DNA from 4 places in the Rhizobium sp. 62_C5_N11_2 genome. Region 3 is predicted to be linked to each of the others. Evidence: riboswitches for the same ligand, from Rfam matches in the RefSeq annotation. Region 3 holds a riboswitch; each other region holds the start of a gene.
What was found. Region 3 has a riboswitch for thiamine pyrophosphate ahead of thiC (phosphomethylpyrimidine synthase ThiC). Riboswitches for the same ligand answer to the same signal wherever they lie in the genome.
Positions count from the first base shown of each region.

Region 1 (3,203 bases), on a different contig from region 3:
ACCCTTGGCGATCATGACAGGATCGATGACGATCGGAATGTCGCGGTGGTCAGTCAGCGCACCGGCAACGGCGTCGGCGATGCCGGCATTGGCGATCATGCCGATCTTGACGGCATCGACGCGGACATCGGCAAAGACGGCATTGATCTGGTCGGCGACGAATTGCGGCGGCACCAGATGCACACCGCTGACACCTTGCGTGTTCTGCGCCGTCAACGCGGTCAGCACCGCCATGCCGTAGACGCCGCGGGCGGAAAAGGCCTTGAGATCGGCCTGGATGCCGGCGCCACCGGAGGGATCGGAGCCGGCGATCGAGAGAACGTTGCGGATCATGCACGGGCCTTTCGGATTTCTGCGGCGATGCGGCGCGTGGCAGCTTCAGGGTCTGGCGTGCCGCAGATGGCGGAAACGACGGCAAGCCCTTTCGCGCCCGCGGCGAAGACTTGGGCGACATGATCCGCCTTGAGCCCGCCGATCGCGACCGATGGCACCGGCGAGGCCTTCACCAGCTTGGCAAGACCGTCAAAACCGATCGGCTGCTTGTGGTCGGCCTTGGTCGGTGTCGCAAACACCGGTCCGACGCCGGTATAATCGACCAGACCAGGATCAACGGCGGCGGCGAGCGGCGCGGTCTCGACCGAGAGGCCAAGGATCATGTCGGGGCCGATCATCGTCCGCGCTTTGTGTGCATCCATGTCTTCCTGGCCGATATGCAGACCGTCGGCGCCGATGGCGATTGCCGCCTCGACATCGTCGTTGACGATGAGCAGGGCGCCGGTCCCCTCCAATGCCTGTTTCAAGGCGCGGCCGGTCTCGATCATCCCGATGGTGGCGGCATGTTTGTCACGCAGTTGCACCATGGTCGCGCCGCCGGCAACGGCAAGTCGCGCCGTTTCGACCATGCCGATCCCGGCGCACAGATCGGGGTCGAGGACGAGATAGAGCGAAAGGTCGAAAGCTTTCATGCCGCCGATATCCTCGCCCTGGCGTCAAGCGTTTCGGGGTCGAGCGCAGCTAACGCATCGAGGAAACGCCATGAGAATGAACCGGGGCCGGCCGCCCCAAGTGCGGCCTCTTCGCCGGCGATGGCGAAGGTTGCTAGTGTCGCAACCGTCGCGCCGAAGATGTCTTCGGGTGCCGTCGCGGCAAAGGCGCCGACGAGGCAGGTGAGCGAGCAACCGAGCGCGGTGACTTGCGGCATCAGCGCCGATCCGCCTTCGATGCGCACGGCCTTCTCGCCGTCGGTGACGAAATCCACCGCACCGGTGACGGCGACGACCGCCCGCTGACGCTCAGCCAGCCATCGCGCAGAACCTTCCGCCTGTTCGACCGGGTCGCGGCTGTCGACGCCCTGGCCGCGGCTCTCTCCGCCAGCCAGGGCGATGATTTCGGAGGCGTTGCCGCGGATGATGGTCGGACGCAGCGCCAGGAGGTCGGCGACCGCGTTGCGGCGGAAAGCCGTCGCATAATGCGCGACCGGATCGAGCACCCAGGGCTTGCCGGCTGATGTCGCGGCCTTCGCCGCCGCCTGCATGCCGTCGATCCATTGCGTCGACAGCGTGCCGATATTGATTGTCAGCGCGCTGGCGATCCCGGCGAATTCGCCGGCTTCCTCAGCGGCGTGCACCATGGCGGGCGAGGCGCCGGATGCAAGCAGAACATTTGCGGCAATGTTCATGGCGACGTAATTGGTGATGCACTGAACGAGCGGCGGCTTTTCCCGCATCGCCTTCAGCATCGCTCCTGGTGTGGTCCTGGTCTGCATATGGCCCCTTTCAGGCGGGGGCGGGCACGGGGCGGTTCGTGCGGGCTAAGCCGCGACCCCGAGCGACTCCCTCCGCCGGCATTATCCGGTTCAGGTTCGAAGGGTGCTTCTCAGCCCGTCTTTCGACGAACGCCCCTGTCTCTCATCGCGCTCTTTTTCGCAGAGAACGGGCCTGATGTCACCTCGAAAATGACAATCATGCGACCGATGCGGCGCGACGATGGCTATGGATGATTTATGGGTCTGGATTGCCCTTCATAAGGACGAGAGATCGCCGCCGATTCGTGTCTTGACCAGGTTTTCCCGAATGTCGTCTGCGGGTTCTGTTCCGGGCTGCCCTCGTCGTTGCCGTTTTGCCATGCGGCTGTCCTCTCCTTTTCGAGAAGAATAACAGTAGCAACCGTGGGTGCAATGAATTTCTAAAATACATCTCTGTATTTGTGAGGAGCATCGAGAAAAACGCAGATGCCGGAGCGGCTCTTTTCTTCGAAGGAACGAGGCTCATCTTTTCAAGACTTCGCAGCAGTGTGGATAGTGCGGAATTATTCACCCTATCCGTTCATCTGTCGAATTTTCAATGCAAACGGGCAGGTGGACAGCTTCGCGTAAGTTGCGCGTCGTCTCATGGTCCTCGCCAATCGGTTTTATTCGAGCGTTGAAATCTCTTGGCGAATTCGTTGAGGGCGAGTCTCAGCCAAGGCAAGACTTAATCTCCCAGAACGTGAAGTAAATATCTAACGGAAACTTTACCGTGCTGACACGCTTAGGTTGACTAAATGACGGATTGTAGCGATACGGCTTTACACGCGAATAAAATCTTCCTGAAGTTGTATTTTCAATGAGAAAATTTTTGAGAATCGGCATGAAGCGGACTCGTCCGACTATCGCCCCTGTTTTGATATTCATTGCTTGTGCCAACCCGGCTTCTTCGCAATCACCTGTTCCGGCCGATCAAGGACCGGAACAGGTGCAGGCGCCCGCTCAACCGGCGCCGACCATGAAATCCCAGAAATTCGACGACTGGTATTATCGCTGCACCGGTTCGGCAGGCGCTGAGGCCTGCGAAGTCGCCCAGGTCGCGCAAGTCACCAAAGACGGCAAACCCATCAATATCCTGACGTTGGCGATCGCAGCTTCGCCGGCCGGTTCCCAGGGCAAGGGCGAAAAGGGCAAGGGCGACAAGGGCAAGCCGCGGCTGATGCTGACCGCCCTTCTGCCGCTCAACGTCTTCCTGCCCTCCGGCCTGTCAATCAAAGCCGATGGTAAGCCGGTCGCCAAACTCGACTATCGCAATTGCAACCAGTCCGGATGCTGGGCGCAGCAGGCGCTGGATACGAAGACGGCCGCGGCGCTGAAGAAAGGCTCTAGTGCTGAAGGGCTGGTGCGGCTGATGAACGGCCAGGACGTCAATATCCGTTTCTCGCTGAAAGGGCTGAAG
Region 1 covers NZ_JBPWPW010000003.1:342,568-345,770, forward strand. Annotated here, with positions in the region: gene thiD (bifunctional hydroxymethylpyrimidine kinase/phosphomethylpyrimidine kinase) at 1-333, opposite strand, end outside; gene thiE (thiamine phosphate synthase) at 330-965, opposite strand; gene thiM (hydroxyethylthiazole kinase) at 962-1,765, opposite strand; TPP riboswitch at 1,816-1,912, opposite strand; gene AB8B31_RS30715 (invasion associated locus B family protein) at 2,604-3,203, shown strand, end outside.
Region 1: linked by a shared signal. The riboswitch ahead of thiM (hydroxyethylthiazole kinase) and the one ahead of thiC (phosphomethylpyrimidine synthase ThiC) in region 3 are both predicted to bind thiamine pyrophosphate.

Region 2 (3,203 bases), on a different contig from region 3:
CAACGGACAGCTTTCGATCGACAGGCAGCCGCAGCCGATGCAACCTGTCAGACGGTCGCGCAGCAGGCTAAGCCGCCTGATTCGCGCGTCGAGATCATCCTTCCAGCGCGCCGACAGCGTCTGCCAGTCGGCGACGGTCGGCGTGCGTCCCTGCGGCAGGGACTCGAACGCCGCCTGGATTTCCGAAAGCGGAATGCCAACACGCTGCGCCACCTTGATGATGCCGAGCCGGCGCAGCACATCGCGGCCATAGCGCCGCTGGTTGCCGCGGGAGCGGATGCTCGAGATCAGCCCCTTGGTCTCGTAAAAATGCAGCGCCGAGACGGCCAGGCCGCTGCGCTCTGCCACTTCACCGACCGTCAGGAGCTTGCCGAGCGGCGCCGCAGGAATTGTATCCATCACCTCTTGACCTCAATATTAGTTGAGGTTTTATAACCTTGGCTCCTGCAATCGTAAAGTCCAATCGCAACAAGGAGCGACGCGTGAAAACACCCACCAGGCTGGCTGTCATCTATGGGAGCACGAGAGAGGGCCGCATCTGCGACCGGGTGGTCAAATGGCTGACGCAGGAGCTCGTCCGCTTCCCGCAATTTGATATCGACATCATCGACCCGCTGGATTTCGCGCTGCCGGCCAACCGTGACATGACGCACCCCGAAATCGACAGGCTCGCCGGACGGCTTGGCATGGCCGACGCCTTCATCATCGTCACGCCGGAATACAATCACAGCTTCACCGCCTCGTTGAAGTCGATCATCGATTTCTTCTTCGAGCCCTGGCAGGGCAAGCCGGTCGCCTTCGTTTCCTATGGCGGCATATCTGGCGGCCTGCGCGCCGTCGAACAACTGCGGCTCGTCTTTGCCGAACTCCACGCCGTGACGATCCGCGATTCGGTCAGCTTTGCCGCACCTTGGAACCGCTTCGACACAGACGGGCGGCTCGACAATCCCGCCGACGCAATGCGTTTGCTCGATCGGATGATGGCGAGGCTGGAATGGTGGACGCAGGCGCTCGTCACTGCCCGCAGCGATCGTCCCTATACCGACACAGAGCGCCGCGCGTCTTTTCGGACGCGCTAAGGACGCTCTATTACTTTGAATCTGCGCATAATCCTTTCCGAAAATCGATTCCGATTTTCGGGGTTATGCGCTAGCCGCCTGAGGCAGAGAGCTCCGGTTCCGTTCCCGGCAGGTACGGAACCATTGGGAACACCCGGACAGGACCTCCGTCCGGGTGTTTCCCGTCGCATCAGGTCCATCCCGACCGCGCAGACGGGTTCGCAATTTTGCTGTTGCGGGGAGGAAACCCCGGTGATAGTTTCCGCGCAAATAACAGGGGAGCTCCGTATCGCCGGGGCTGAGATGTGAGGTGCAAGCCTCTGGACCCTTCAAAGCTGATCTGGGTAATGCCAGCGGAGCGAGGTTCAGATGTTCTCAGGCGCACAGGTGTCACTCTATCCGATGTCCGGCAATTTCGTCGGCATCATTCTTGATGCCGTCAAGGCGCTCGACCCCTATCGCGACCGGCTGCGCATCGAGACCGATGACATCTCCACACTGCTGGTCGGCCCGCCTGACATTCTCTTCGCCGCCATGCACGATCTTTTCGTCGCCGCCGCAAAGACCGGCGAGCATTGCGTCCTGTCAGCCGCCGTTTCACGCGGCTGCCCCGGCGAGCCTGACGACGCCATCTGCGGCGTCAACCCCTCCCTCGGTCAGGCGGAGCCGCTTGCCGAGCGTATGACAGCCGCACTTGCCGCCGTTGAAACCACCACCGAGACCGGCCAGCCGACCGCTGCGCAATTCTCGCTCTACGTCATGGGAACCGGTACCCATATGGACGAGATTTATGGCTGCATCGACTTCCTGAAGCGCTCTGGCACCTTCGACCGTGCCAAGAATTTCTGCACCAGGCTTTCTGGCGATGCCGGTGCCGTCTTCGCAACCATTCGTGAGGCCTTCTATCGCTTCGGCGACCCCGAGGGACATGTTACCCTCGACATCACGGCGTCTGCCAATAGCCCGACGAAAGCCTGAAATCGAACGCTGATGACACTGCCACAACCATCGGCTTCGCGCCTTGCCGCGCTCCGCGCCGCTCTCTACCGGGGCATACCCGCCTTGCTGGCCGGCTGCGTCTTTTTGGCGGCATGGGAACTCTATGTCGATCTTTCCGGTATCAAAGCTTCCATCCTGCCGGCGCCTTCGCGCATCGTCATCCAGGGCTGGCTGAACCGCGAGGCGCTGATATCAAACACCTGGCCGACGCTCGGCGCGACACTCGGAGGTTTCGCGCTGTCGCTGGCCTTCGCCTTCGCCGCCTCGATCCTCATGGATTTCGTGCCCTTCATGCGCCGGGCATTGCTGCCGATCTTCATCGCCAGCCAGACCCTGCCGCTGGTGGCGATCGCGCCCCTCGTCGTCCTCTGGTTCGGCTTCGGCCTGTTGCCGAAGATCCTGCTGGTGGCGCTCGTCACCTTCTTCCCGCTGCTCGTCGCCTTGCTGCAGGGCTATGAATCGACTGACCGCGACATCGCCGAATTGCTGAATTCGATGAAGGCGAGCCGCTGGCGCATTTTCCGCCTGGCACGGCTTCCCTCCTCGCTGCCCTATTTCTTCGCCGGCCTGCGGATCTCGATCACCTATGCTGTCGTCGGCGCGATCTTTGCCGAATATGCCGGCGCCGCCCGCGGCCTCGGCATCTATATCCTCAACGCCAAGAACAATTTCCGTCCCGATCTCGTGCTCGCCGCCGTCGTCATCAGCGCCGTTCTGACACTCTGCCTCTTCGGAGCGACGCTATTGATCCAGCGCCTCGTCATGCCCTGGCAGCCAACCGCGGAGCGGCGCCGATGAGCGATACAATGGTTGAACTGCACAATATCTCGAAGTCCTTCGACGGCATGAAGGTGCTCGGCGATATTTCGCTCGCCGTCGCAGACGGCGAGTTCGTTTCGATCGTCGGCCCGTCCGGCTCCGGAAAATCGACGGTGCTGCGACTGCTGACCCAGGCACTGCGCCCCGATGCCGGCACCATGCTTTTTAAGGGCGTGCCGCTGGAACAGGCGCCGCATTCCTTCGCCTTCATGCCGCAACGCGATGCGCTGATGCCCTGGCGCCGGATCATCGACAATGCGGCACTCGGTCTCGAGGTGAAAGGCATGAGCCGCCGCGCGGCCCGCGCCGCCGTCGCGCCGCTGTTCG
Region 2 covers NZ_JBPWPW010000001.1:4,058,429-4,061,631, forward strand. Annotated here, with positions in the region: gene soxR (redox-sensitive transcriptional activator SoxR) at 1-399, opposite strand, end outside; gene AB8B31_RS19960 (NADPH-dependent FMN reductase) at 483-1,079, shown strand; TPP riboswitch at 1,324-1,437, shown strand; gene AB8B31_RS19965 (YkoF family thiamine/hydroxymethylpyrimidine-binding protein) at 1,428-2,036, shown strand; gene AB8B31_RS19970 (ABC transporter permease) at 2,049-2,855, shown strand; gene AB8B31_RS19975 (ABC transporter ATP-binding protein) at 2,852-3,203, shown strand, end outside.
Region 2: linked by a shared signal. The riboswitch ahead of AB8B31_RS19965 (YkoF family thiamine/hydroxymethylpyrimidine-binding protein) and the one ahead of thiC (phosphomethylpyrimidine synthase ThiC) in region 3 are both predicted to bind thiamine pyrophosphate.

Region 3 (3,203 bases):
GTGTCGATGGCGCCGAGCACACCGAGGCTGATCATTGCGGCAACGAGCGGGGGCATGGGTCTGTCTCCTTGTTGAGGGGTTGGGCGGATGCGCATCAGGATGCCAGCGCGCGCTGCTGGCTGAGGCAGCTCATGAAGCCGTCTCGAAGCATCGCGTCGTCGAGGTTCCTGCCGATGAAGACGATTTCGTTGAGCCGCTTTTCCGATGGCCCCCAGGCCTTTCCGGGGCGTCCTTCAAGCGTCATGTGCACGCCGTGAAAGACATAGCGGCGCTGCTCGCCGTGGAGATTCAGCACGCCCTTCATGCGGAAGAGGTCCGTGCCGATCTCCTGAGCCAGGCGATTGAGCCAGACGTTCAGCGCCGCTGGATCGAGCGGGCCGAAGTCCTGGATCGCCACGCAACCGATGCTCTGGTCGTGCTCGTGTTCATGGTCCTTGAGAATATCGGGGTCGATAGACAGGATGTTCTTGAGGTCGAAGGCGCCGACGTCGAGCACCGCGGAGAGCTCGACCTTGCAATCCCTCGTCCGGATGATCCGGGCAAGCGGATTGATCCCGCGCAATTGCTGCTCGGTGGCGGCAAGGTCCTCGGCGCTCTCCAGGTCGATCTTGTTGAGCAGCAGCACGTCGGCAAAGCTGATCTGCTCCCTCGCCTCGTCCTGAGAGAGCTGTTGCTTCATATGGCGGGCATCGACGACGGTCACGATCGCATCAAGCTGCAGCCGCCTGGCGAGCGTTTCGTCGAGCAGGAAGGACTGGATAACCGGCGCCGGATCGGCAAGACCCGAAGTCTCGATGATGATGCGGTCGATTGGCCGTCCGGAGCGCAGCAGTTCGCCGATCGCGGCGATGAGATCGCCCCTGACAGTGCAGCAGATGCAGCCATTGTTCAGCTCGATGACCTCGTCCGCCGTCGGCACCACGAGCTTTCCATCGATGCCGACCTCCCCATATTCGTTGACGATCACCGCTACGCTCTCGTTTTCGATTGAGGTGAGCAGGTGATTGAGAAGCGTGGTCTTGCCGGTCCCGAGAAACCCGGTCAGAATTGTCGTCGCAAGCTTTGCCATGCCTCATCCCCTTGCCGTCCGAGCACGCCTCCGCCGTCTCGGCCAAATGACCGGGCTGAAAAGGCGGCTCCGCTGCTGTTTGCTGGTCTGATTACGCCGGAAGCGCCGATCAGACGAGGAGAATTACACTTGCAATACCGTCACGAGGCAAGAGACCTGATGTTTCATATTCGGCCAAATAAACCGCAGATTCTGCCAAAATGATGAGCTTTTTGATTTTTGATTAAAAACTGATCATACCGTCTAATTATTGATCTTATTGCCCCTTTCCCGATCATTGACAGGATGGGCATGAAAAACAGTCTGGTTTGCGCAGCTTTGGCGAGGGACGCCATGCGCAAGTTGGCTTTTCGAGGGCATTCTATTGTCGCCGGCGAAAGTGGTGCCGCTAGGGGTGGTCGGGTGACAGCGGATGGGCACCGAGCCGTTGGCGACTGCTTTGCGTTCCTGGAGGTTCTGGCGGGGAATTGGGCCGGCGCTGAGCATGCCACATTCGCTAAACTCCATGAAGCCAGTCAGCCCAGCGGCGCGATGAACAGAACTCAAGCGGTCGGGATATGGGTTCTGAATGGTGCCCTAAGGGCTTGACGGAGCGGCATTTCTCACAATAGCTTAGCCCTATTCACCAGGGGGGTCCCGCCAAGGGGCTGAGATACTGCTGGTCGGATCGGCTTTGGCCGCCCGAGGCGCAGTGACCCGTTGAACCTGATCCAGTTCATACTGGCGTAGGGACGGTGCGGGCGCTGCGGCAGCGAGGGCGGGTATCCGTCCTTCGGAATCCACGGCGTTTTTTCATCATTCCAACACTGGAACTGGGTCTCCAAACGTCAAAACTTGGAGCCTCGAACCATGAATATTGCAGCCACCAAACTCACTCCGGTCGTCACCACAGGTCCGCTTCCCGCCTCCGCGAAAGTCCTGAAAGCAGGCACCATTCATCCGGATATCCGCGTACCGATGCGTCAGATCGCATTGCATCCGACCTCTGGCGAACCGCCGGTCACTGTCTACGATTCTTCCGGTCCCTACACAGCAGAAGGCGCTGCAATCCGCATCGATGCAGGCTTGCCACGCATGCGCGAAAGCTGGGTTCTTGCTCGCGGCGATGTGGAATCCTATGCCGGCCGCATCGTCAGGCCGGAGGATAACGGCTTTGTTTCCGGCGACCGGCTGACGCCGGAATTCCCCGTTCGCAACCAGCCTTTCAAGGCGAAGGCGGGGAGGGCCGTTACCCAGCTCGCCTATGCGCGGGCCGGCATCGTAACGCCGGAGATGGAATTCATCGCCATTCGCGAAAACCTCGGCCGAGAGGCGGCCAAGGATGCTCTCATCCGCGACGGCGAAAGTTTTGGGGCCCATATCCCTGACTATGTCACGCCCGAATTCGTCCGCCAGGAAATCGCTGCCGGTCGGGCAATCATTCCCGCCAATATCAACCACCCGGAACTGGAGCCGATGATCATCGGTCGCAATTTTCTGGTAAAGATCAATGCCAATATCGGCAATTCGGCTGTCACCTCGTCGATGGAGGAGGAAGTCGAAAAGATGGTCTGGGCCATCCGCTGGGGCGCCGATACGGTCATGGACCTGTCGACAGGCCGAAACATCCACAATATCCGCGAATGGATCATCCGCAATTCGCCGGTGCCGATCGGTACAGTGCCACTCTACCAGGCACTCGAAAAGGTGAACGGCATTGCCGAGGACCTCACCTGGGAGGTCTATCGCGATACGCTGATCGAACAGGCCGAGCAGGGCGTCGACTATTTCACCATCCATGCCGGCGTGCGGCTCGCCTATATCCCGCTGACCGTCAATCGCGTCACCGGCATCGTTTCCCGCGGCGGCTCGATCATGGCCAAGTGGTGTCTGCACCACCACAGGGAGAGTTTTCTCTACGAGCATTTCGAGGAGATCTGCGACATCTGCCGCGCTTACGACGTTTCCTTCTCGCTCGGTGATGGCCTGCGCCCGGGATCGATCGCTGATGCCAATGATGCGGCGCAGTTCGCGGAACTGGAAACGCTCGGCGAGTTAACGAAAATCGCCTGGGCGAAGGATTGCCAGGTGATGATCGAAGGTCCCGGCCATGTGCCGATGCACAAGATCAAGGAAAACATGGACAAGCAGCTTG
Region 3 covers NZ_JBPWPW010000002.1:636,267-639,469, forward strand. Annotated here, with positions in the region: gene AB8B31_RS26600 (DUF1097 domain-containing protein) at 1-56, opposite strand, end outside; gene AB8B31_RS26605 (CobW family GTP-binding protein) at 95-1,069, opposite strand; TPP riboswitch at 1,687-1,819, shown strand; gene thiC (phosphomethylpyrimidine synthase ThiC) at 1,919-3,203, shown strand, end outside.

Region 4 (3,203 bases), on a different contig from region 3:
CCAGCAGATGAACCAACCGCCTTGGCAGCGAACCAGCGTAACCACTGTCCTGATGCAACGTTCCGCGTCATCGCTTGATCATTGATGTTCAGCCTCAGCTTGAAATTAGTGCTCACGTTACGAATGCGAAACCTACCCGGGCTCCCCTCTTGTTCAGCAATGGCTGGATGGTGAACTTCGAGCGCATCACGATACGGAGTTGATCCGCGGCGTCGACCGGCCGTAATGGCTCCGCAGCTGGTGTCTTAAGCCAGGGTCCGAGTACGGCACGCTCATTCCAGCGCGTTTCCTCCGAGCGCCATCTGTTTTTCTCCCGCCAAGCCTGTTTGCTCATCGTAGCTAGGAACTGCTCAACGGCCATGCCAATGATAACGCCCTCAAACAGCGCGGCGATTAGCAGTTCAGGAATTTCGAAGTCTGCAATGGCTATACCGCCCGAAGCGCCTACTGCGGCAGCCCCGATGATCAGCCGAGGTGCTGCTCACAGCACCAACCTTTGGCCATATTGCATGCCCCTCTCCGGATTTCCCGCCACGATAGTACAACGCGCGTACCATATCCAAAAAAATGAGGCCTCGACCGCATGAAGCTTCCCCCGAGAAACCGATATTGGCTCTAGAGGACAGTCGACATCCGCTTCCGCTCAGGACGTTCCTACGTCGTGGCACGGCGCGATTTCGAGGCCAGCGCTCCGGCTTGTTGCTATGGAGCTCACGTTTTGGACGAAGATCGCATAATGGATCGTCGGGGACGGCGTGATCGCGCTGCTTGTGGGGTCGATTCGGATCCAGCCGGTGGGATTCGGGTGGCGGAAGCGCTCGCGCACTGAGAGCCTGCGCAATCGACAAAGCTAAGCACCTTCGCGGGCCGAAGGAACCTGTCTTAAGGAACGGGCGGGCCCGGCATTTCTCGCCTCGGTGGAGGTGGCGAATATCCGCCAGTTAGGTTCCTATTGCGGCGCGCATATCGCGCTTGTGAAATGCAATTAGCGGAGGCACGGAGACTTCCGGTTTCAACGGCGATTTTAGACGGGAAGCCGTCATGCTTGACGAGCAAGAAAAATATGCATTAGGCCTTGCTTGACAGAAGGGCAGCTCCGGTCTTTCATGGCGGCATTCACCAGGGGGGCCCGGCAAGGGGCTGAGATACTGCTGAACAATAAGGTGTTGCTTGTTGTGGCGCAGTGACCCGTTGAACCTGATCCAGTTCATACTGGCGTAGGGACGGTGCAAGCGCTCCAAGGCTTCGGATTCACGCGTGGAATCCATGCCGGCGTCTTTTCATCATTCCGGCTGACTGGGTCTCCAACTTTCAATTTGGAGCCTCAAACTATGACATTGCCGCAAAAAACTTCACCCCAACCGTCACCACCGGCCCGCTGCCAGTGTCGCGGAAGATCCATACCGGGAGTTATCCACAGTCATGTCCGCGTGCCGATGCGCGGAATCAGCGTCCATCCGACCGCCGGCGAGCCGCCTTTCGTCGTCTATGATTCCTCCCATCCCGACACCGCCCGCAGCTACCGTGACGAGACCTTGCCGAAGGAAGCGCACAAGGTGGCGCATTTCTGCTCGATGCGCATATCGCACAACATCCGCGCCGAGGCGCAGAAGGAGGGGCTGGACGCGATGGCGGCGAAATACCGACAGGGCGGCGAACTTTACATGTCGGTCGTAGAGGCCGCTAAAATACCGATTGGAGGATGACCATGCGCGTTCTTGTCAAGGGGGCCGGCGTTGCCGGCCTCACCGTGGCCTGGCAGCTTTATCGCCAAGGCTTCCGCGTCACCCTTACGGAGCTGGCCGACAAGGTCGGGGGCGGCGCCTCCGGCCTTGCCGGCGGCATGCTCGCCCCGTGGTGCGAACGGGAAAGTGCGGAGGAACCGGTGCTGACGCTCGGTCGTAATGCCGCCGATTGGTGGGAGGCAGCATTGCCCGGCCACGTCAAACGCCGAGGAACGCTGGTGGTCGCGGGTGGGCGAGATACCGCCGAGCTGGACCGCTTTTCCCGCCGCACAAGCGGATGGGAATGGCTGGACGAGGCGGCGATCGCAGCTCTGGAGCCTGATCTCGCCGGCCGCTTCCGCAGGGCGTTGTTCTTCCGGCAGGAAGCGCACCTCGATCCACGGCAGGCGCTCTCGGGACTTGCGGCAGGACTGGAGAACGCCCGCGTGCTTCTCGTGTTCGGCGTCACGGGCAATGCGAACGTTGCCCATTATGACCGGGTGATCGACTGCACCGGTGCCGCCCAGATTGGCCAACTGCCCGAATTGCGTGGTGTTCGAGGCGAGATGCTCTGCGTCGAAACGCGCGAGGTCAGCCTTTCTCGCCCCGTCCGCCTGCTGCATCCGCGCCACCCGATCTATATCGTGCCGCGCGAAAAGAACTGCTTCATGGTCGGTGCGACGATGATCGAAAGTGACGATGCGGGGCCGATTACCGCGCGTTCGCTGATGGAGTTGCTGAATGCTGCCTATGCGATGCATCCCGCCTTCGGCGAGGCACGCGTCACGGAAACAGGCGCAGGCGTGCGGCCCGCTTATCCCGATAATCTACCGCGCGTGACGCAGGAGAAACACACCCTCCATGTCAACGGCCTCTATCGCCATGGCTTTTTGCTGGCGCCGGCCATGGCCGGAGAGGTGGCGCGGCTTCTTCTAACAGAACAAACGGAAAGGAGGGCGCCATGACCTTCATCATCAATGGCGAGGAACAACAGGTCGCGGCCGCGACGCTCGCAGATCTGCTTCTCGCTCTGGACTACGAAGGCGGGTGGCTCGCAACCGCGGTGAACGGCGAACTGGTACACCGCGAGGATCGCGTCGATTTCATGCTTGGCGAGCGCGACCGCATTGAAATTCTCTCACCGATGCAAGGAGGCTAAGATGCTGAAACTTTACAGCGTCGAGGTCCATTCCCGGCTGCTGCTTGGCACCGCCCGCTACCCGTCTCCGGCCGTGCTTGCGGAAGCAGTGAGACGATCGAAGACCGAAATTGTAACTGTTTCGCTTCGGCGCGAGGCCGTCGGCGGCAAGGCGGGCGGCGCCTTCTTTGAGCTGATCCGCGAGCTTGATGTGCGCGTGCTTCCCAACACGGCCGGATGCCACAGCGTGCAGGAGGCTGTGCTGACGGCGAAGATGGCGCGCGATGTTTTCCGCACCGACTGGATCAAGCTCGAAGTGATCGGCCATCACGATACGCTGC
Region 4 covers NZ_JBPWPW010000004.1:79,162-82,364, forward strand. Annotated here, with positions in the region: partial or broken gene AB8B31_RS32105 (DUF2726 domain-containing protein) at 134-469, opposite strand; TPP riboswitch at 1,112-1,242, shown strand; partial or broken gene AB8B31_RS32110 (phosphomethylpyrimidine synthase ThiC) at 1,494-1,706, shown strand; gene thiO (glycine oxidase ThiO) at 1,709-2,689, shown strand; gene thiS (sulfur carrier protein ThiS) at 2,686-2,883, shown strand; gene AB8B31_RS32125 (thiazole synthase) at 2,885-3,203, shown strand, end outside.
Region 4: linked by a shared signal. The riboswitch ahead of AB8B31_RS32110 (phosphomethylpyrimidine synthase ThiC) and the one ahead of thiC (phosphomethylpyrimidine synthase ThiC) in region 3 are both predicted to bind thiamine pyrophosphate.